Regions from separate parts of the Nocardioides aromaticivorans genome, predicted to be linked through region 2. Evidence: predicted binding sites of a transcription regulator. Region 2 holds the regulator's gene; the other holds the start of a gene.
The links. The regulator HrcA, encoded in region 2, represses chaperone genes, less so after heat shock. The targets are predictions, from matches to a motif close to TTGGCACTCGNNNNNNNCGAGTGCCAA.
Positions count from the first base shown of each region.

Region 1: groES (co-chaperone GroES) is a predicted target of HrcA. The motif match lies at 2,331-2,357, and genes of this name have one in related genera.

Region 1 covers NZ_JACBZM010000001.1:989,623-1,001,044, reverse strand. The annotation lists gene BJ993_RS04635 (class I SAM-dependent methyltransferase) at 1-55, opposite strand, end outside; gene BJ993_RS04630 (MMPL family transporter) at 79-2,250, opposite strand; gene groES (co-chaperone GroES) at 2,478-2,771, shown strand; gene groL (chaperonin GroEL) at 2,879-4,504, shown strand; gene BJ993_RS04615 (GNAT family N-acetyltransferase) at 4,811-5,656, shown strand; gene BJ993_RS04610 (hypothetical protein) at 5,713-6,654, shown strand; gene BJ993_RS04605 (cytochrome ubiquinol oxidase subunit I) at 6,733-8,193, shown strand; gene BJ993_RS04600 (cytochrome d ubiquinol oxidase subunit II) at 8,190-9,197, shown strand; gene BJ993_RS04595 (MBL fold metallo-hydrolase) at 9,253-10,404, shown strand; gene zwf (glucose-6-phosphate dehydrogenase) at 10,401-11,422, opposite strand, start outside.
Region 2 covers NZ_JACBZM010000001.1:341,363-352,784, reverse strand. The annotation lists gene hemW (radical SAM family heme chaperone HemW) at 1-289, shown strand, start outside; gene BJ993_RS01655 (FAD synthase family protein) at 323-772, shown strand; gene BJ993_RS01650 (class I SAM-dependent methyltransferase) at 769-2,346, shown strand; gene BJ993_RS01645 (DUF6752 domain-containing protein) at 2,343-2,603, shown strand; gene BJ993_RS01640 (DUF3097 domain-containing protein) at 2,608-3,456, opposite strand; gene BJ993_RS01635 (MBL fold metallo-hydrolase) at 3,477-4,256, opposite strand; gene BJ993_RS01630 (hypothetical protein) at 4,314-5,054, opposite strand; gene hrcA (heat-inducible transcriptional repressor HrcA) at 5,270-6,283, shown strand; gene dnaJ (molecular chaperone DnaJ) at 6,313-7,482, shown strand; gene BJ993_RS01615 (16S rRNA (uracil(1498)-N(3))-methyltransferase) at 7,494-8,237, shown strand; gene BJ993_RS01610 (winged helix DNA-binding domain-containing protein) at 8,317-9,369, opposite strand; gene BJ993_RS01605 (Gmad2 immunoglobulin-like domain-containing protein) at 9,366-10,298, opposite strand; gene BJ993_RS01600 (GerMN domain-containing protein) at 10,330-11,268, opposite strand; gene BJ993_RS01595 (RNA polymerase sigma factor) at 11,268-11,422, opposite strand, start outside.

The sequences.
Region 1 (11,422 bases), 650 kb from region 2:
CCAGCAGCGCCTGCCCGTCATCGGTCAGCAGCCACTGGAAGGTCGCGAGGTCCACCCCCCGATCCTGTCAGGCAGGCGTCACTTGGTGAGGACGACCCCGTCGGTGTCGTCGGCGTGGCCGGCGTTGTCCCCGTCCTTCGCCTCGTCGCCGTGGCCCGGCCACCAGGCAGCGTGGCCGAGCAGCGAGGTCAGCGCCGGCGTGAAGAACATCGACATCACGAACGACACGATCAGGATGCCGACCGCCAGCGCGAAGCCCATCGACACGATCAGGGTGTTGCCGCCGAGCATCAGCGAGGCGAAGGTGCCGGCCAGGATGACGCCGGCTGCGGCGATGGTCGGGCCGGCGTGCGTGACGGCCTGGGCGGCCGCGCTGTGCGGGTCGCGTCCCTCGCGGGCCTCCTCGCGGAGCCGGGCGATCATCAGGATGTTGTAGTCCGTGCCCAGCGCCGTCACGAACAGGTAGATGTAGATCGGCAGCATGAAGATCAGGCCGGCCTCGCCGCCGATGTTCTGGAAGGCGATCACGGTGATGCCGAGCGTGGCCGCGAAGCCGAGCCCGACGGCGGCCATCAGGAACCACGGTGCGACCAGGCTGCGCAGCAGCAGCGCGAGGATCAGCAGGATCACGGCTGCGGCCACCGGGAAGACGACCTTGTAGTCACGGGCCATCGCCTTCGACATGTCGGCGAAGATGCCGGGCGTACCGCCGACGTACGCCTCGGTGCCGTCGGGCGCCGCCTGGTGCGCCGCGTCGCGGATCGGTCCGGCGACGTTGTCCTGGGCAGCGTCGGAGACGGGGTCGTCGGACAGGGTCAGGTAGAACTGGAAGGCGGTGCGGTCCTTCGAGGGCACCGGACCGGCGACGCTGTCCACGCCCTCGGCCTCGCCGAGGGCCTTGCCGAACGCAGCGAGCTGGTCGTCGGTCACGTCGGCGCCCTCGGCGTCGACGAGCACGGGGACGGGCTCGGCCGCGCCCGCGGAGAAGTGCTCCTGGAAGGTCTCCAGCGCCTCCGTGGACTCGACGCCCTCGGGCAGGCTCGAGTTGAAGTCGAAGGACGGGTTGAAGCTGAGCGCGAAGATCGCCAGCACCGTCATCGCGCCGCCGGACACGAGCGCGGTGATGCCCGGACGCTGGCCGACGGCCTTGCCCAGCTTGATGAAGGTGCCGTGCTTCGGCTCCTTCTGCCACGACTTCGAGGGCCAGAAGAGCGCCTTGCCCAACAGCGAGACCGCGGCCGGGACCAGTGTCAGCGCGGCCAGCAGGGTCACGAAGACCGCGATCGCGAGGGCCGGGCCGATCGCGCGGAAGATGCTGAGCGAGCTGAGGATGAGCGCCATGAAGGCCACGATCACCGCGCCGCCCGCGGAGGCGATCGCCTCGCCCGCGCGGTCGAGGCTGTGGACGACCGAGTCCCGCACGCTCGCGCCCTGGCGCAGCCGCTCGCGGTGCCGGAACAGGAAGAACAGGATGTAGTCGGTGCCGACGCCGTACAGGACGACGACGAGGATCTGCTGGACCGAGGCGTCCGCCTTGAGGTCGAAGACGTCGTTGGCCCAGGCGATGGCGCCGGTGGCGATCGTCGAGACGATGCCGACGACCACGACGGGCAGCACGCAGATCAGCACGCTGCGGAAGATCAGCGCGAGCAGCCCGACGATGAGCACGATCGTGGCGATGCCGACGATCAGCAGCGTGTCCTCGCTGGACTCCTGGGAGTCGAGGCTCTGCGGCACCGCGCCGGTGGCGCGGACGTCGAGGTCGGAGTCCTTCGTCAGCTCCTTGATGTCGGCGCGAAGGTCCTTCGCGTCGTCGATCGCCTGCGTGTCGTAGCCGGTCGCGCCGTCGGCCAGCGGGATGACCGCGAACATCACGGTGCCGTCGGCCGAGAGGTTGGGCCTGCCGTCCTCGCCCTGCGCGATGACCAGCTGCTGGAAGGTCTTCCTGCCGAGCTCGGGCGCGAGCTCCTCGGCGATCGTCGCGACCTCGGCCTGGTCGGCTGCGGTCAGCTTGCCGCCCCCGTCGCGCTCGATCACGAGGATCGCGCCCGGTGAGAAGGCGTCGGAGAACTTGTCCTCCTGGAGCTGGAGCGCCTGGATCGACTCGTAGTGGTCGGGCAGGAACTCCGAGTTGTCCTGGGTGGACTCCAGGGCGGGTGCCGTCGCGGTGACGAGCACCGCCAGGAGCAGCCACGCCCCGATGACGTACCAGCGGAAACGGGTCACGAAGCGGCCGAGCGCAGCGAACATGGCGCCAACGCTTCCGTGTCGGGCGGAGCGGGGTCAACCGACTTTGGTAGGGACTCTCCAGATCCTGGGGACGGGTGGCTCTGGCACTCGCTTGCGGTGAGTGCTAGTTTCGTCACTGGCACTCTCGGTCCGAGTGTGCCAACGCCGGTCAGAGTGCCCAGGTGCTCGCGACCGGACCACGAACAGAAGTACTCACCGCATCAGCCTAGAAAGTGGAGGTCGACATCGTGTCGGTCAACATCAAGCCGCTCGAGGACCGGATCGTCGTCAAGCCCCTCGAGGCCGAGCAGACCACCGCCTCCGGTCTGGTCATCCCCGACACGGCCAAGGAGAAGCCGCAGGAGGGCGAGGTCCTCGCGATCGGCCCCGGTCGTATCGACGACAACGGCAACCGCGTCCCGCTCGACGTCGCCGTGGGTGACAAGGTCATCTACAGCAAGTACGGCGGCACCGAGGTCAAGTACGCCGGCCAGGAGTACCTCATCCTCTCGGCCCGCGACGTCCTCGCGGTCCTCGCCTGACCTTCGAGTCTCGAACCGCCCGGGACGTCATGCGCATCGGTCGCCCCGGCGACCACGTCGCATGACGTCGCGGGCGGTTTCGCCTTTCCACACCAAGGAGCAACACAGTGCCCAAGATCCTGGAGTTCGACGAGCATGCCCGTCGCGCGCTCGAGCGCGGCGTCGACAAGCTCGCCAACACCGTCAAGGTGACCCTCGGCCCCAAGGGTCGCTATGTCGTCCTCGACAAGAAGTGGGGCGCGCCGACCATCACCAACGACGGCGTGACCGTCGCCCGTGAGGTCGAGCTGGACGACCCGTTCGAGAACCTCGGTGCCCAGCTCACCAAGGAGGTCGCGACCAAGACCAACGACGTCGCCGGTGACGGTACGACGACCGCGACCGTGCTGGCGCAGGCGCTCGTCCACGAGGGCCTGCGCGCCGTCGCGGCCGGCGTGAACCCGATGGGCCTCAAGCGGGGCATGGACGCCGCGGCGGCTGCCCTCGGCGACGCCCTGCGCGACGCCGCCCGTGAGGTCGACGACGAGAAGGACATCGCCTCGGTGGCGACGGTCTCCTCGCGTGACGGCCACATCGGCGAGCTGCTCGCCGAGGCCTTCAGCAAGGTCGGCAAGGACGGCGTGATCACGGTCGAGGAGTCCAACACCCCCTCGACCGAGCTCGAGTTCACCGAGGGCATGCAGTTCGACAAGGGCTTCAACTCGGCGTACTTCGTCACCGACGCGGAGCGCCAGGAGGCCGTCCTCGACGACCCGTACATCCTGATCAACCAGGGCAAGATCTCGGCGATCGCGGAGCTCCTGCCGCTGCTGGAGAAGGTCATCCAGACCGGCAAGCCGCTCTTCATCCTCGCCGAGGACGTCGAGGGCGAGGCGCTCTCCACCCTGGTCGTCAACAAGATCCGCGGCACGTTCACCGCCGTCGCGGGCAAGGCCCCCGGCTTCGGCGACCGCCGCAAGGCGATCCTGCAGGACATCGCGATCCTCACTGGTGGCACGGTCATCTCGCCGGAGGTCGGCCTCAAGCTCGACCAGATCGGCCTCGAGGAGCTCGGCCAGGCCCGCCGCATCGTCGTCACGAAGGACAACACGACGATCGTCGACGGCGCCGGCGACGAGACCCAGGTCGCGGGTCGCGTCGAGCAGATCAAGAAGGAGATCGAGGCGTCCGACTCCGACTGGGACACCGAGAAGCTCCAGGAGCGGCTCGCGAAGCTCTCCGGCGGCGTCGTGGTGATCAAGGTCGGCGCGCACACCGAGGTCGAGCTCAAGGAGAAGAAGCACCGCATCGAGGACGCCGTCTCCGCGACGCGCGCCGCGATCGAGGAGGGCATCGTGCCCGGCGGCGGCTCGGCCATCGTCCACGCGGCCGCGGCCCTCGAGGGTGACCTCGGCCTGAGCGGCGACGAGGCCGTCGGCGTGCGGATCGTCCGCAAGGCCGTCGACGAGCCGCTGCGCTGGATCGCCGAGAACGGCGGCGCGAACGGCTACGTCGTCACCAACAAGGTGCGCGAGCTCGGTGTCGGCAACGGCTACAACGCCGCCACCGGCGAGTACGGCGACCTCGTCGCCCAGGGCGTCATCGACCCGGTCAAGGTGACCCGGTCGGCGCTCGCCAACGCGGTGTCGGTCGCCGGCATGCTCCTCACCACCGAGGTGCTCGTCGTCGACAAGCCCGAGGACGAGGCCGAGGCCGACGCCGGCCACGGTCACGGCCACGGGCACGGTCACTGAGACCTGCGCTCCGCAGCAGCAGCCCGGCCCGTCGTACCGCTCCGGTACGGCGGGCCGGTCCGCTTTTCGCGGCCGGGGCTCAGTCCCGGCCGCGCAGGAAGCTGACCCGCATCGGGCGCAGCTCGGGCGTCATCAGGCCGGCCTGGACGGCCGGGGCGGCGAGCATGATCACCCGGACGGCGTCCTCGTCCTCGGGCTCGGGGCCAGATTCGCACGCGGAGCAGGGCTTCGCGATGTCCTCCCAAGAAATCTTCGTGATCGCATCCGGTCACATCCCTCCGGCATAGTGGGCACATGTTGTGGAGAGTGCGCGCCGGACTGCCCGACCGACCGGGAGCGCTCGCCGAGCTCGCGGCGGCGTGCGGCCGCGCGGGCGTGAACATCCAGACCGTGCAGGTCTTCCCCGGCGAGGCGACGGTCACCGACGAGCTGGTGCTGCAGGTCCCTCACGACTGGACCCAGGACCAGCTCCGCGAGCTGGTCGACGGTGCGGGCGGCGAGACGGTGTCCGCCGTACCGGTCACGACGGCGGCGCTGGAGGACCAGCCGACCCGCTACGTCCAGGCGGTGCGGTCGATCGTCGCCCAGCCGGCGACCTTCCCGGACGTCGCGGCGCACCTGTTCGACGCAGAGGTGGCGCCGAGCACCGCCCACGTCGACGTCCTCGAGATGACCGTCGGCGGCTCCGCGACCATCCAGATCCGCCGTGACACGCCGTTCACGACCACCGAGCGGCAGCGCGCGGCGGCCCTCGCCGAGCTCGTCGGCGAGGTCCTCGACGCGCAGGCACCCCCCTCGCCGCAGCAGCCGGGCGCGGGCGACCCGGAGTTCGTGACCACGGGAGCCGTCGTGTCGGCGCTCGCCGGCGGCAAGGTCGCCGGCCGCGCGGAGTACACCCCTGCCGGCGGCGAGCCGTGGCCCGTGGACCTCTGGGTCGACCCGGCCTGGCACCGACGCGGCGTCGGCACCCGCCTGCTCGCCGACGTCGCCCGCGCCGCCCGCGGCGCCGGCGCCGACGAGATCGTGCTGACCGCGCCGTCGGACACCAAGGCGGTGCTGCCGATGGTGCTCGCGGCGGGCATGCGCGGCCGGATCCGGATGGCCGGCGACACGCTCACGGTGCGGATCGCGATCACCGACCTGCGCGCGTAGGCGACGAAAGGCCCTAGGGTTCTGCCACCTGATCCAGAATCCCGGGGGAGAACACCATGGTTCGCAATGCGAGCAAGAAGGCTGCCGGCTCGGACGGCGCCGACGACCGGACGTGGCATGCCACGCCCGAGGCGAAGTCGAAGGCCAAGACCTACCGCATCATCGCCCTCGTCCTCTGGGCGCTGTCGATCGCGGCCGAGCTGGGTGGCATCTTCGGGCTGCTCCTGAACAAGGGGATCCTCGAGGCCAGCACCTCGGTCGACGACCGGGGCGTCCTCGTCGCCGACGAGAAGTTCCCGACCTGGGCCTTCGTGACGCTTATCGGCCTGCTCGTCGTGATGGCGATCCTGACCATCATCGGCTCGCAGCTGTGGAAGAAGGCGCAGGAGCTCGACCCGCCGTCGAGCGCCAACGGCATCTCGTTCTTCCTCAAGAGCCAGCTCGGCGCGATCATCCCGCTGATCGCCTTCGTGCCGATCATCGTGCTGATCTTCCTCAACAAGGACATGTCGAAGCAGCAGAAGGGCTGGGCCGGCGGCGTCGGCGTCGTCCTCGCGCTCGTCGCGGTGGCGCTCGGCGTGAACTACGACCCGCCGTCGATCGAGAAGTACACCGCGGAGAAGCAGGCCGTCGTCCAGCTGCTCGGCGAGGACAAGGTCTACTGGGCCGGCGGCGGCGAGGTCTACCACGTCTGCGCGAACGTCCCGGACCTCTCGAAGAGTGCCGTCACCAGCGGTACGACGGCCGAGGCGGTCGCGGACGGCAAGCCGCGCCTGACGCTGAAGCTCGAGTCGGAGCTGAAGGCGTGCCAGCGCGCGGTGCCCAACAACATCGACGAGATCGTCGACGCGATCCGCCGGGTCCAGCAGGGCGAGGTCACCGAGCAGGTCCTGCCCTCGCCGGACTGGACCGGCGTGGCGAACGCCCCGAGCGGCGACGCCCTCGACGAGCTGAACGACGTGCTCGACGAGGCGCGGAAGGACGACGGCTCCGAGTAGTCCCGGGTCTCCGGGGGTGAGGATGGTCTCACCCCCGGAGGCTTTGTGAACACATTCACAAGCGGTAGCGTCGGGGACGTGCTGACCCCCGACGTCGTCACCGCCACCCTCGCCCACGCCAGCCAGGTCGCCAGCCAGGTCGCCAGCCAGGTCGCCGGCCGGATCGCCGCCGAGGCCGAGCCCGCCGGCCTGCTCCCGGCCCGCGAGCAGATGGCGCTCTCGCTCGGCTGGCACATCATCCTGGCCTGCTTCGGCGTCGCGTTCCCCGCGATGATCTTCGTGATGCACCTGCGCGGCATCCGCAAGGACGACCCGGTCGCCCTCGGCCTGGCGCAGCGCTGGGCGAAGGTGTCGGCGGTGCTCTTCGCGATCGGCGCCGTCTCCGGCACGGTCCTCAGCTTCGAGATGGGCGTGCTGTGGCCCGGCCTGATGGGGACGTACGGCGACGTGCTCGGCCTGCCCTTCGCATTCGAGGGGCTCGCGTTCTTCCTCGAGGCGATCTTCCTCGGCATCTACCTCTACGGCTGGAACCGGATGCCCCCGAAGCGGCACGTGCTGATGGTGCTGCCGATGGCGGTCACCGGGATCATCGGCGCCTACTGCGTGCTCGCGGTCAACGCCTGGATGAACGTGCCGACCGGCTTCCGGATCGTCGACGGCGAGGTGACCGACGTCGAGCCGTGGAAGGTGCTCTTCAACGGCCACGCCTTCCTGCAGTTCGCGCACATGTGGGTCGGCGCCTACATGCTGGCCGGCTTCTCCGTCGCCGGCGTGTACGCCGTCGGCATGCTCCGCGGCCGCCGCGACGCCCACCACCGGCTGGGCTTCATGGTGCCGTTCGTGTTCGCCTCGGTCGCGGCCGTCACCCAGCCGTTCGTCGGGCACGTGCTCGGCTTCGGCCTCGACGAGCGCCAGCCGGCGAAGCTGGCGGCGTTCGAGCTCGCCGAGACCACCGAGAGCCCGTCGCCGCTGCGGCTCGGGGGAGTGCTGGTCGACGGCGAGGTGAAGGGCTCGATCGACATCCCCTACCTGGGCTCCCTGATCGCGATGAACTCGCCCGACAAGCCGGTGTCCGGCCTCGACACGATCCCCGAGGAGGACCACCCGCCGGTCAACATGACCCACCTGGCCTTCCAGACGATGGTCGGCATCGGCACCCTCCTCGCGGCCGTCGTCGCGTTCTTCTGGGTGCAGCGCCGGCGGGGCCGCGACCTGCTCGAGAAGCGGTGGTTCCTGCGCTTCGCCGCGGTCGCCGGCCCGCTCGCGGTGGTCGCGCTCGAGGCGGGCTGGATCGCGACCGAGGTCGGCCGCCAGCCCTGGATCGTGTATGACGTCATGCGCACCACCGACGCGGTCGGCGACTACACCGCCAGCCTGTGGTGGCTGCTCGGCATCAGCACGGTGGTCTACACCGGCATGACCGTGGGCGCGGTCGTCGTACTCCGGTCGATGGCCCGGCGCTGGCGGGAGGGCGCGGTGGACCTGCCGAGCCCCTACGCGCCGGCCACCGCCACTCCGGGCGAGGGGGAGCGCCGATGAGCATCGAGGTCGCGGTCGCCGCCGCACTCTTCGTCGGGGTCGTCGCCTACGCCGTGCTGGGCGGTGCCGACTTCGGCTCGGGCTTCTTCGACCTGACCGCGGGCAGCAGTCGCCGCGGCGCGGAGCTGCGCACGCTCGTCGACCACAGCATCGGCCCGGTCTGGGAGGCCAACCACGTCTGGCTGATCTACGTGCTGGTCATCTGGTGGACCGGCTTCCCCGAGTCCTTCGCCGCCGCGATGTCGACGCTGGTGCTGCCGCTCCTGCTGGCCCTGCTGGGCATCGTGCTGCGCGGCGCCAGCTTCGCCTTCCGCAAGTACGCCGAGACGCTCGGCCAGGCCCGGCTGTTCGGGGTCGTCTTCGCCGCCTCCAGCATCATCACCCCGTTCTTCCTGGGCACCGTCGCGGGGGCGATCGTCTCGGGCCGGGTGCCGATGGACGGTGCGGGTGACCGCTGGTCGTCGTGGGTGAACCCGACGTCGCTGTTCGGCGGCCTGATCGCCGTCGGCACCTGCGCCTTCCTCGCCGGGACCTTCCTCGTGGCCGACGCCGAGCGCAGCGGCAACCACCGCCTGGCGGGGGAGATCCGGGTGCGGGCCCTCCTCGTCGGCCTGGTCACCGGTGCCCTGGTCTTCGCCGCGCTGGTGCCGATCGAGCACGACGCGCCCACGCTGGCCGACGGGCTCGAGGGCCGCGCCGCACCGCTCGTCGTGCTCGCAGCGATCGCCGGCGTGGCCACGATGTACCTGCTCTGGCGCCGCCGCTACGCGGTGGCCCGGATCACCGCGGTCCTCGCGGTCGCGTCAGTCGTGTCGGGCTGGGGCGTCGGGCAGTACCCGTGGCTGCTCGTCGACGAGGTGACGATCACCGACGCGGCCGGTGCCACGGCGACCCTGCAGGGACTGCTCGTCGCGGTCGGGCTGGCCGTCCTGGTCGTCGTACCGCCGCTGGCCTATCTCTTCCGGCTCACGCAGTCGGAGGAGTGGACCCGTCCCGACCACTGACATCCGGAGCCGAACCCATCGACAGATCGTTCGGGTCCGAACTAATATGCCCGGCATGTGCCAGACCACTGGGAAGCCGGACGACCTGCCCACCGCCCCCGAGGCCGGCGTACGCCGCAGGAGCCTGCTCCGGGGTGGAGCCGTGGGAACCGTCGGCCTCGGCGCGGCGGTGCTGGCGCCGAGCGCGTCCGCCAAGGGCCGTCCGATCACGCCCCCGAAGCGCTTCGGCGCGGCCGAGCTCGTCATCCTCGGCACTGCCGCCGGTCCGCCGCCCGAGCCCGATCGGGCGGGGATCGCCAGCGCACTGCACATCGAGGGGCGCAACTACCTCATCGACTGTGGTCGGAGCTCGGTGACGAACTACTACAACGTGGGCCTGCGGTACGCCGACCTCGACTCCGTGTTCATCACGCACCTGCACGCCGACCACGTCGCCGACTACTACAACGTCTTCCTGCTCGCGGGTTGGGGCCTCACCGACGACAACGATGCGCTGACGCAGCGGGTGGGTGTGTACGGCCCGGGTCCGGCCGGCGCGCTGCGACCGCCGTTCAAGGGCGGCGACGTCCCGACCGTCGCGCCCGAGGACCCGACGCCGGGCCTCGCCGCCATGACGGAGCACCTGGTCGCGGCCTACGCCTACAGCTCGAACCTCTTCATCCGGGACTCGGGGAGCCCCGACCCGAGGGACCTGATCGACGTCCACGAGCTCCAGGTCCCGAGCGAGGTCCCCGCGGACGTGCTGGGCGACACGGCGCCGCCGATGGACCCGTTCCTGGTGATGGAGGACGACCGGGTGCGGGTCACCGCCGTCCTGGTGCCGCACGGCCCGGCCTTCCCGAGCTACGCCTACCGCTTCGACACCGACCACGGGTCGGTCGTGTTCTCCGGTGACACCTCGCTGACTCCGAACATCGTCACGCTCGCGCGGGGCGCGGACATCCTCGTGCACGAGGCGATCGACCTCGAGGCGCTGGGCGAGCTGCCGCCCGCCGCGCTCGACCACCTCAAGCAGTCGCACACCTCGGTGGCCGACGTCGGTGCGGTCGCCGAGGCCGCCGGCGTCGACACGCTGGTCCTGAGCCACCTCGTCCCTGCGGCCCACTCCATCGTCAGCACCGGCCGCTGGCGCAGGCGCGCACAGCAGGGCTTCGGCGGCCGGGTCGTGGTCGGCGAGGACCTGATGCGGATTCCGCTGCCGCGCTAGCCCTGGTGCGCCGGGGCGTGACCCAGGCTCGGGTCCGGCGGGTGGTTGCCGAGCCGCCAGCCGCCGATCGGCAGGTCGAGCGCGGCGGCCGGGCCCCACGTCCCCTGCTCGTAGGGCTGCGTCCGCGGGCGGCGGTCCAGCACCGGCTGGAAGATCTCCCAGAGCCGGTCGACCTCCTCGGAGCTGATGAAGAGGGTCCGGTCGCCGCGCATCACGTCGAGCAGCAGCCGCTCGTAGGCCTCGAGCGGGTCGGAGCCCGGCGCGTCGCCGACGAGGTCGAGCCGGAAGACGCCCTCGACCAGCGCCATGTCCGGACCCGGGCGCTTGGCCCGCACGTCGATCGCGATCCGCGGCTGGTCGGCGAGCTCGATGACCAGCTCGTTGGGCTCGGGGTTGCCGCCGCCCTCCGGCTTGAGCCAGCGGTGGCGCGGGTCGCGGAACCGGACGGTGATCGTGCGCCGCCCGTCGGCCATCGCCTTGCCGGTGCGCAGGTAGAAGGGCACGTCGCGCCAGCGGTCGTTGTCGATCCAGACCTCGGCCGCGACGAAGGTCTCCACCTCGGAGTCGGACGCGACGTCGGGCTCCTCCCGGTAGCCGTCGTACTGGCCGAAGACGACGCGCTCGGGGTCGATGGGCCGTACGGCGGAGAAGGTCGCCGCCTTCGCCGCCCGGATCGCCGACGCACGGAACGCGTGCGGGTCCTCGAGCGCGACGAACCCGAGCAGCTGCGCGAGGTGGGTGGTCACCATGTCCTTGAGGCAGCCGGTGCCCTCGTAGAAGCTGCCGCGGCCCTCGACCGTGAGCTTCTCGGGCACGTCGATCTGCACCGACTCGATCGAGTGGCGGTTCCACGCGGGCTCGAACAGGCCGTTGGCGAAGCGGAGGGCGAGGATGTTCTGCACCGCCTCCTTGCCGAGGAAGTGGTCGATCCGGAACACCTGGTCCTCGGCGAACGCCGAGCACAGGACCGCGTGCAGCTCGCGGGCGGTCGCGAGGTCCGTGCCGAAGGGCTTCTCGG
Region 2 (11,422 bases):
CTGGTGGAACGTGAAGCACCCGGCGGCGTACGCCGGACGGCTGGCCGCGAGGGAGAGCCCGGCCCACGCCCGGGAGGTGCTCGACGACGACACCCGGCGCGTCGAGCGGGTCCTGCTGGAGCTGCGGCTGCGCAGCGGCCTCGATCCGGCGGTGCTCGACGACGACGGCCGACGGGCGCTCGCGGGCCTCGTCGCGGAGGGTCTGGTGGAGGACCGGACCGACCGGGTGGTGCTGACGTTGCGCGGGCGGCTGCTCGCCGACGGCGTGGTGCACCGCCTGCTGAGGTGAAAGTTAACTAACTGCAGTGTTACACTCGACTTTATGAAGAAGTCGGGACCCTCGATGTCGGGGCCAGTGATCGGCTACGTGCCGGGCGCCTTCGACCTGTTCCACATCGGTCACCTCAACGCGCTGCGCCAGGCACGGCAGTGGTGCGACGTCCTGGTGGCCGGTGTGGTCGCCGACGAGGTGTGCCTGGACACCAAGGGCGTCCAGCCGACCGTCCCGCTGGCCGAGCGGCTCGAGATCGTCGAGGCGATCGGCATCGTCGACGCCGTCTACGCCGAGAACACCGCGAGCAAGATCGACTCCTGGCGCGACGTGGGCTTCCACCGCATCTTCAAGGGTGACGACTGGAAGGGCACCGCCAAGGGCCTGCGCCTCGAGCAGGACATGGCCGCCCTCGGTGTCGAGGTGACCTACTTCCCCTACACGCTGCAGACGTCCTCGACCGCGCTCCGCAAGGCACTGGCGCACCGCGGGGCGTCATGACCACCGTCGTCTCCGACGACGGCATCCTCCTCCCGGCCGCCTCGCGGCCCTTCCTCGTCGAGATCGACGGGCACTACGTCTGGTCGCTCACGCCCGAGCGCGACGGCGTACGGAAGCCCGGGGGAGTCCTGGTGCCGTGGCCGGGAGTGCTGCGTCCCTACCTCTCCGGCCGCGGCCGGGTGCGGGTCACCGATGCCACCGGAGCCGAGGTCCTGTACGACGCCGAGGTCGGCCTCGGTGCGGGCGAGGGTCCGCTCGCGGTCGTGGACCGCGCGGGTCACCGGTTGTGCGTCGACAAGGTCGGTCACCTGACCCGGTCGTTCGAGGCGACCGCCGAGGAGGTGCGTGAGGAGATCCTCGCCGGCACCCGGCGCGCGATCGACGACCTCCGCGAGCACGCGGGCGTCAAGGCCTACCTCAACTACGGAGCGCTGCTCGGCGCCGTGCGCGAGGGCCGGATGCTGGCCCACGACTCCGACACCGACCTTTGCTACCTCTCCGACCACTCCTCGCCGGCCGACGTGATCGCCGAGTCCTACCGGATCACCCGCGCGATGCGCGAGCGCGGCTGGAACCTCCTGCGCATGTCGGGCGGCGACATCAAGCTGCTGCTGCCGCTCTCCGACGGCCGGCTGTGCCACATCGACGTCTTCGTGGCCTTCCACGTCGGCGACACCTTCTTCCAGCTCGGCAACCGGAGCGGGTCGCTGCCGCGCAGCGCGATCGAGCCGTTCTCGACGATCGAGCTGCACGGGCACGAGTTCCCGGCGCCGCGCGACCCGGAGGCGATGCTGGCCTTCCTCTACGGCCCGCACTGGCGCACCCCGGACCCGTCCTTCCGCTACGCCGACCCGCCGGAGGGCGTGCGCCGGCTCGACGGCTGGCTGCGCGGCTTCCGCACCGAGATGGGCCTGTGGACCGGGCTCTTCAACGGACCCGGCCAGCGCGAGGTGCCCGCGGGCTCGTCCTCCTTCGCGCGCTGGGTCGCTCCCCAGCTCGGTGAGCTGCCCGTCGTCGACGTCGGCACGGGCACCGGCCGCGACGCGCTGTGGTTCGCGCGGCGCGGCTTCCGCACCGGTGCCGTCGACTTCTCGCGCGGCGGCCTCGGCGTCGTGCGGCGCAAGGCCAACCGGCGCGAGCTCGACGTCGAGGCCAGCCAGCTGATCCTCGGCGAGCTCCGCTCGACCCTGATGCACGGGACCCGCCTGGCCCGCGACCCGCACCACCTCTACGCCCGCCACCTCGTCGGCTGCCTCGACGCGGCCGCCCTCGACCAGCTGTGGCTGCTCGCCCGGATGGCCCTGCGGCCCGGCGGCGGCAAGCTCTTCCTGGAGTTCCAGGCCACCCACGACGCGCCCGACGGTGCCACCGGCACCCCGCTGGCGCCCGACGGGCTGGTCCGGCGCGTGGACCCCGAGGCGGTCCGGGCCGCGATCGAGGCCGCCGGCGGCGTCGTGGAGCACCTGGTCGTCGTACCGGGCGAGGACATGCTGGACCACCCGGACCCCGCCGTCTGCCGGATCCGGGCCTCGTGGCCCGCGCCCGCGGCTCGCACCCCGAAGGAGAACCGATGAGCACCCACGAGCTGAAGGCGCGGCTGCGCGAGCAGGCCCGCGACCGCCTCCCCGCCCCCGTCGTCGACCGGATCCGCGCGCGGTCGAGCCTGCGCGAGCGGGTGCGCGTCCTCGAGGCCGAGGTCCAGGAGAACCGCCAGCTCAACCGGCGCATCGCCGAGCTGACCGATGTCGTCGCGGAGCTGCTGATCCCGCTCGAGGCGCGTGACCAGGACCGGGTCGACGAGGTGCTGGCGCGCTACCAGCAGGGCCTCTAGGCCCTCAGGACCCCGGCGCGGTCACGAAGTCGATCAGCTCCTCGACCCGCCCGAGCAGCTGCGGGTCGAGGTCCTGGAAGCCGCGTACTCCGCCGAGGACGTGCTTCCACGCCCGGGCGATGTCGGCCTGGTCGCGGTGCGGCCAGCCGAGCTGCTGGCAGGTGCCCTTCTTCCAGTCGATGCCCTTGGGCACCTTCGGCCACTCCTTGAAGCCGAGCCGGTCGGGCTTCACGGCCTGCCAGATGTCGATGAACGGGTGGCCGACGATCAGCACGTCCTTGCCGACCGGCGACTTCATGATGCCCTGCGCGATCCGGCTCTCCTTGGAGCCCGCGACGAGGTGGTCCACGAGGACGCCGACGCGGCGGTTGGGCCCCGGCTTGAAGTCGCGCAGGTGGTCGGCGAGGTCGTCGACGCCGCCGAGGTACTCCACGACCACGCCCTCGATCCGCAGGTCGTCACCCCAGACCTTCTCGACCAGCTCGGCGTCGTGGCGGCCCTCGACGAAGATCCGGCTGGCGCGGGCGACCCGCGCCTTGGCGTCGTGCACGGCGATCGAGCCGCTGGCGGTGCGGGTCGGCCTCGCCGGCGCCGCCTTCGTGACCGGCGGGGTCAGGATGACCGGCTTGCCCTCGAGCAGGAAGCCCGTTCCGAGGGGGAAGGTACGCCGCTTGCCGCGCCGGTCCTCGAGGGTGACGGTGTGCAGGTCGCGGTCGACGGCGACGATCTCGCCGCACCAGTCCGTGGTGACCTCCTCGACGACCAGGCCGTGGTCGGCCGGTGTCTCCACCGCGCGGCCCCGCTTCGGGACCTTCCAGTCTCCTGCCAGCACGTCGGTCCCGTAGCGATCCACGACGGACCACCTTAGGTGGGTCAGATCAGCGGGAGCTGGCGGCGCGCCCGGGGCAATTGCGCGTACCCACGGGGAATCGCGTGGTGCAGGGCGTCCTCCGGGAACGGCCAGTCCGCTGCGGCGTACGCCTCGGCCTCCGGTACGCCGCGACCGGCCAGCTCGCGAATCGTCTCCGCGACGGCGCGCAGCTCGTCGCACTGCTGCTCGACGAAGCGGCGGTCCACCACGGCGCCGTGGCCGGGCACGACGACCGTGTCCGGCGTGGCCAGCCCGAGCACGAGGTCCAAGGTCTGCGGCCACTCCATCGGCCACGAGTCACTGCCCAGCGCCGGGGGAGCGGACTCCTCGACGAGGTCGCCGACGAGCAGCACGTCGGCGTCGGGGACGCGGACCACCAGGTCGCCCGCGGTGTGGCCGCGGCCGGGGTGGACGAGCTCGAGCTGGCGGTCGCCGAGGTCGATCACGGCCGCGCTGGAGAAGGTCCGGTCGGCGGGCGGGGCGGCGGGGTCGGTCGCGTCCGCAGCGGCCTCCGTCGCGTGGATGGGGAGCGCGGCGTCGTACTTCTCGCGGAAGGCGGCGTTGCCGAGCACGTGGTCGAAGTGGTCGTGGGTGTTCACCACGGCGACCACCGGGCCCGCCTGCAGGTCGCCGATGCCGACGATCGCGGCCCGCGCCTCGGCGGCGGTGGCGAGCGTGTCGACCACCACGAGGCCGCGCTCGCCGCCGACGACGGTCAGGTTGACGTCGTACGACGGGACACGGCGGACCCAGACCCGGTCCGCGACCTCGATGAACGGCACGCGGTCAGGCTACGGGGGTCTCGTGACGGCTGCTGCGCAGCCTCCTCGACCGACGAGTCAGCAGAGCCCGGCGTGCAGCTCCTCGCGCAGCAGCTCGCCGAGGTCGGGCGCGGTGCGTGCCGCGCGGGGGAAGGACAGGGTGCTCTCGTGGGACCCGGTCGGGTCGACCCACTGGAGGACCACGCCGTCGGGACGCAGCCCGGCCAGGTGGACGCCGACGACGTCGCCGAGGCGGGTGCCGGTGCGGGTCGCGACGGCCCGGCGCAGCTCGTCCTGGTGGCACTGGTTGGCGTGCTCGACCGAGCGCTGCAGGAAGCCGCGGTTGAGGTCGTGGACCGGGGAGCTGAAGGCGGTGAGCGGGACCCGGATCCGGGCGTCCTCGCGGCCGTGGCCCTCGCGGGAGAGCAGGGCGAAGTCGGGACGGAGCAGGACCCGCATCCGCACCTCGGTGCAGCACTCGCAGTCCTCGAGCCCGGTCGCCTCGAGCCGCCCGGAGAGGGTGAGCGTCGCGTCGCGGTCCGGCGAGCCCGGCCGGCCCAGGCCGCTGTGCAAGGTCAGCAGGGCGCCCCGGCCGTCAGTGGCGGCGATCGCGAGCGCGGCGTCGGCGGGGCAGGCGAAGAGCGGGCGACCGCCGTGGTCCTGCATCTCCAGGTGGGCGTCCTCGAGGCCGGCGGTGACGTCGTCGACGCCGTCGACCACGAGGTGGACGTCGGCCGGGCAGGCGAGGATGCTGCGGGCCGCGGCGGCCAGGCGGTGGACGTCGGTGCGACCGGCGTCGAGACCGGGGTCGAGGGACATGCCGGCTCCTTGGGATCGGTTCGGCCTGATTAGGTGAGCCTAACCTACCTGCTCTGCGCGACGGTGGGAAGGCCGTGTCGCCGGTCCCGCGGATCCGGGGGGGCGCGGGTAGCATTGGCACTCCAGCGGGTGGAGTGCCAAGGTCCACCGGCGTCGGTTCGAGCCGGTTCGAGCCGGTTCGAGTCGGTCAAGCGGTGCGTGAGCAGGAGGTGGGCATGCAGGAGGAGCGCAGGCTCGCGGTGCTGCGCGCCATCGTCGAGGACTACGTCGCGACCGAGGAGCCGGTCGGCTCCAAGGCGCTGGTCGAGCGGCACAGCCTCAACGTGTCGCCCGCGACGATCCGCAACGACATGGCCGCCCTGGAGGACGAGGGCTACCTCGCCCAGCCGCACACGAGCGCCGGCCGGGTGCCGACCGACAAGGGCTACCGGCTCTTCGTCGACCGCCTCTCGACCGTCAAGCCGACCACGACCGCCGAACGACGCGCCATCGCGAGCTTCCTCGACGGCGCCGTCGACCTCGACGACGTGGTGCACCGCTCGGTCCGGCTGCTCGCGCAGCTGACCCGCCAGGTCGCGGTGGTGCAGTACCCCACCCTGTCGCGCTCGACGGTGCGCCACGTGGAGATCGTCGCCCTCACCCCGACCCGGCTGCTGCTGGTGCTGATCCTCAGCACCGGTCGCGTCGAGCAGCGCCACGTCGAGCTCGAGTCCGAGCTCGGCGACGACCAGCTCGCCGCGCTGCGCTCGCGGGTCAACCTCGCCGCTACCGGTGAGGTCATCGGCGACGCCGCCACCGCGCTCGGCGCGCTCGTCCAGGCGCCGGACGCCGACGCGGCCACCCGCGCGGTGGTCGACGCGTTGGTGGAGGCCATGAGCGACCACCGCTCCGACGAGCGGATCGTGGTGGGCGGAACGGCCAACCTCGCCCGCTTCGGCGACAGCTTCGACACCTCGATCCGGCCGTTGCTGGAGGCCCTCGAGGAGCAGGTCGTCCTGCTGAAGCTGCTCGGGGAGGCCACGACCGGTGGCGCCCTGACCGTCAGGATCGGCGCGGAGGGTCCCTACGAGGAGCTCGCGTCGACCAGCGTGATCGCGACGGGCTACGGACCCGACGACGCGCTCGCGTCGCTGGGCATCGTCGGCCCGACCCGCATGGACTACCCAGGAACGATGGCGGCAGTGCGCGCGGTGGCGCGCTACGTGTCGCGCATCCTCGACGAGAGCTGAGCGCCGCTCAGCCGCGTGATGGAGAAGAAGTGAGCCAGGACCTCTACGAGCTGCTCGGTGTCGCCCGCGACGCGGACGCCGACACCATCAAGAAGGCCTACCGCAAGCTGGCCCGGCAGCTCCACCCCGACGTCAACCCCGACGAGGAGAGCCAGGAGCGGTTCAAGCAGGTCACCGCTGCCTACGAGGTGCTCTCCGACCCGCAGAAGCGGGCGTCGTACGACCGTGGCGGCGACCCGTTCGGCGGCGGCTTCGGCGGGCAGGGCGCCGGCTTCTCGTTCACCGACATCATGGACGCCTTCTTCGGTGGCTCCGGGGCCGGAGCCGGCGGTGGTGGCCGGGGTCCGCGCCCGCGGGTCCGGCGCGGCCAGGACGCCCTGATCCGGATCGAGGTCGACCTCGCCGAGGCCGCCTTCGGCGTCTCCCGCGAGCTCAAGGTCGACACGGCCGTGCGCTGCTCGACGTGTGGCGGCGAGGGCGCAGCGCCCGGCAGCCACCCGGTGCCGTGCGAGACGTGCCGCGGTGCGGGCGAGGTCGCCCACGTGCAGCGCTCCTTCCTCGGCGAGATCCGCACGCTGCGCCCCTGCGCCGCCTGCCGCGGCTACGGCTCGGTCATTCCGGACCCCTGCCGCGAGTGCGCCGGCGACGGCCGGGTCCGCTCGCGTCGTACCCTCACCGTCAAGATCCCCGCCGGCGTCGACACCGGCACCCGCGTCCAGCTCAGCGAGCAGGGCGAGGTCGGCCCCGGCGGCGGCCCCGCCGGTGACCTCTACGTCGAGATCCAGGTCGCCCCGCACCCGACCTTCTCGCGCCACGGCAACGACCTGCACTGCACCGTCTCGGTGCCGATGACCGCAGGTGCGCTCGGTACGACGATCCAGATGCCGACCCTCGAGGCCGACCTCCCCGACGCGGAGGACGCCGGCCTGGAGACCGCGTTCGAGCTGCCGATCCCCGCCGGCACCCAGTCCGGCCACGAGGTCGTGCTGCGCGGCAAGGGCGTCCCCGGCCTCCGCGGCGGACGGGGCGACCTGATCGTCGCGATCGCCGTCGAGACCCCGACGAGGCTCGACCCGCGCCAGGAGGAGCTGCTCCGCGAGCTGGCGGCGATCCGCGGCGAGGAGCAGCCGACCGGCGACGTGCGTCCGGCCCACAAGTCCGTCTTCGGCCGCCTCCGCGACGCCTTCACCGCGCACTGAGCCGGCCGGGCATGACCCTCCCGCAGCACCTCGTCCCGTCGCTCGACGGCGTCGCCGCCGGTGACGCCGTGACCGTCGAGGGCGACGAGGCCCACCACGCCGTCGTCGTACGACGCCTGCGGGTGGGCGAGGCCCTGCTGCTCACCGACGGGGTCGGCCGGCTGGTGACCGGCGAGGTCAGCGAGACCACCAAGCGGTCGTTCACCGTGGTCGCCCGGGCGGTCGAGGACCTGCCCGAACCCCGCCCGCGGGTCACCGTGGTGCAGGCGCTCCCCAAGGGCGAGCGCGGCGAGCTGGCCGTCGAGGTGCTGACCGAGGTCGGCGTCGCGCGGATCGTGCCCTGGGCGGCGTCGCGCAGCGTGGCCGTCTGGAAGGGCGAGCGGGCCGCGAAGTCGCTCGCCAAGTGGCAGGCCACCGCCCGCGAGGCCGCCAAGCAGGCCCGCCGCGCCTGGCACCCCGAGGTCGTGCCGCTGGCGTCCACCGACGACGTCGTGGCGCTGGTCGGCGAGGTCGACGTGGCGGTCGTGCTCCACGAGGACGCCACCGAGCCGCTGGGCGCGCTCGCGCTGCCACCCGACGGCGACCTGCTGGTCGTGGTCGGCCCGGAGGGCGGGCTCACCGACGACGAGGTGGGCCGGTTCGTCGAGGCGGGCGCGGTCGCCTGCCGGCTCGGCCCGGAGGTGCTCCGCACGTCGACCGCGGGCGTCGCCGCGGTGTCGGCGCTGCTGTCGCGGACGTCCCGCTGGGGCGGTTGAGCGGCGTCGCCGATTGGGCGGGAACGACAGCTCGCGGGGTCGAGATGTTGCGGATTGGTCCCAAACCGCAACGACTTTCTCACGATGCGAGCAGTGCCTCGACCCGCCCGACCTCCTCGTCCAGCTCCGCCTTCTCCGCCTTGCTGAGCGGCCGCAGGATCTCCCCGAGCACGACCGTGCCGTCCTCGACCCGCCACAGCCCCTCCAGCCAGCCGTCGGCGAAGAGCGCGTTGGACTGGGCGCCGTTGACACCCATCCAGGTGTTGCGCCGCTCGGGGGCGGTGACCCGGTCGCGGCCGGCGTGGGAGAGCCAGACGTTGTCGTAGGTGCCGAGCAGGCGCACCGGGGCGGGCGCGTCCTCGTCGGCGATCGGGGCGCCCTCGACGTCGTAGAGGACCTTGCCGTCCTCGTCCTCGTGCCGGACCAGGTCGTCCATCGCCTTGAGCACGGGCACCAGCCGGGTGATGCCCGACCAGGTGGTGACGTCGGCCGCGGTGGCCGGTCCGAAGGCGCGCAGGTAGCGGCGGACGACCTCGGGCACGTCCGGCTCGGCCAGTGGCGCGCCGAGCCAGCGGTCGGCGAAGTCGTAGGCGACGGCCGTCGACGTCGTCGGCTTCCAGCAGCCGCGGGGCGGCAGCTGCACCAGCACCTCGGCGACCCGGGCGACCTGGCCCAGCTGGCTCGCCGTGTACGACGGGAAGTGCTCCGCGAGCGCTGCCGACATCGCCCGCTGGGGCAGCGGCCCGTCGGCCAGCACGGTGCGGACGGCGGTGGCGAACGCCTCGCGGTCGACCTCGCGCGCCTCGCCGATGGACTGGCTCATCCGCAGCTCGCGGTCGCGCACGGGCGCCGCCCACACCGGCAGCGTGAGGGCGTCGGCGGGCAGGTGCAGGTGGACGGTGTCGCGCAGGCTGAGCACCCGCGCCAGCTCCCGCGACTCGAGCGCCCGGCTCACCTCGAGTGGGTCGAGGTCGGTGAGCCGCGCCGCGAGCGAGAGGTACGGCGGCATCGACTCCTGCGCCTGCAGCCCGACCAGGTGCTCGACCATCTCGGCAGGGGTCCGGTCGACGCGCGCGAGCAGGTGCTGGCGCAGCAGCAGGGTGCGGTTGAGGCGACGCTTGGTGAGCCTCACTCGATCGTGATCCGCTTCGTGTCCTCGGTCGGTCCGCCGCCCTCTCCGTTGGAGGGGTCGTCGGTCCGCGCGATGAGGGTGTACGCGCCGGGGGCGAGGTCGCTCAGGTCGATCTGCGTCTCCCAGGGGTAGAGCTTGTCGGTCCAGCCCTCGGCCGTGGCGAAGCCCTCGAGGACCTCCTTGCCGGTGCTGTCCTCGATCGACCACGGGACCGTCGCCTCGAACGAGCTGGCCCGGCCGGTCGCGGTGATCGTGCCGCTGACGACCGTCCCCTCGGCGGGCTCGGTGATGTTGACGAGCGCCAGCACGTCGAGCTGCGGGGCGGCCTTCAGGCCGGCTCCGACGGGGACGCCGAGCAGGGTCGGGGCGGGCTTTCCGTCGTACTCGACCTTGACGGGGAGGCGGTCGCCGACCGCGCCCTGCAGGGTGTAGACGAGCTGCTGGACGGCCAGCCGGGCCTGGGCCCGGTCGAGGTCGCCGCGTCCGAGCCAGTCCTCGTCCTCGACCTCGACCACGATCGCGCCGCCGGCCTCCTCGACCGAGGCGAAGCGACCACTGGGCCACGAGGTCCGGTAGTCGGGGTCGACCGGGTCGCCGGCAGTGACCGCCGCCGCGGCCGCCACGAGCGGGTCGACCCCTGCGGACTGGGTGAACTCGCGGAACAGCCGGTCGCCGCCCGGGGTGTCGCCCACGTAGTAGACCGGGATCACCTTCGGGGCGGGGGAGTCGGTCGCGGTCGCGCTGCCCGACGGGGTGTCGGTGGCGTCGCTGCCGTCGCTGCCATCGGTCGGGTCCGACGCGTCACTGGTCGCGGTCGTCGGGTCACCGGCGGTGGGGGCGGGGTCGTCGTCGCCGCACGCGGCGAGGAGCCCGAGGCTGAGCGTCGCGGCCACCACGGCGGTGGCGGTACGACGAAGGGGGGTGCTCATGGAGTCGATCCTTCCGTGCGTGGTGGATGCGTCAGTGGACGACGAAGGTCCGCGTGTCGGTCGCGGTGGCCACATCGGCGCCGAAGGCGGCGATGACATAGCGCCCGGGCGCGAGGTCACTGAGGTCGAGGGTCATCGTCCAGGCGGCCTCGGTGACGTCGACGTCGCCGGCCCGGACGACCTCGTCGGTGGCGTCGCGGAGCTCCCACGCGACCCGCTTCGGGCCGGTCCGGGCGGCGGATGCGCGGCCGCGGACCACCAGGGTGCCGCTGGTCTCGAGCCCCTCGACGGGGTCGCTGATGTTGACCGGTGCGACGACGGAGCCGTCCCGCCGCACCGACGTCGCACCGGCGAGCGGGCCGTCGGGCGTCGCGAAGGTCACGGGCGTGGTCTGCTGCAGCACGCCCTGCACCGTCTGCACCGCCTGCTGGAGGGCGAGCCCGGCCGGGACGGCACGGATCCGGCTCCCGAGCTCGACGCGGATGCCGTCGTCGACGACCGCGACGCTGGTGAAGGAGCCGTCGGGCCACAGGGTGGTGTAGTCGGGGTCCTCCGGGCCCGCATCGACCTCGAGCCGTCGCAGGGCCGCGAGCGCGCGGTCGGTGGCCGGCCCGGCGTCCACCACCTGGAACTCCCGGTAGAGCCACGTCCCGTCCGTGGTCTCGCCGACGAAGTAGGTGCCGACGAGTGCGGGCTGCGATCCGGCGGCGCTCTGGTCGTCGCCGCCGGGCAGCCCGAGGTTGCCGGCCAGCGCGACCGCGCCGACCACGGACGCGGTGGCCACCCCGGCGCCGAGGACGGCGAGCGTCCACCGCTGGCGGGTCCGCCGCGGTGCGGGGGCGGTCCGACGCCGGATCTCGCCGAGCCGGTCGTGCGGCTCGACGTCGGCCACGGCGTCGGTGAGCAACCGCTGCAGGGCCAGGTCGTCGGGGCCGTCGAGGCCGTCGATGTCATCGCGTTCGTGTGCCATCACTGGCCGTCCTTCAGGTCGTGCGCGGCGAGGAGCGGCCGCAGGGAGGCCGCACCGCGGGAGGCGTGGCTCTTCACCGCGCCGCGGCTGATGCCGAGGGTCTCGGCGATCTCCGCCTCGGAGAGGTCGAGGTAGTAGCGCAGCGCGAGCACCT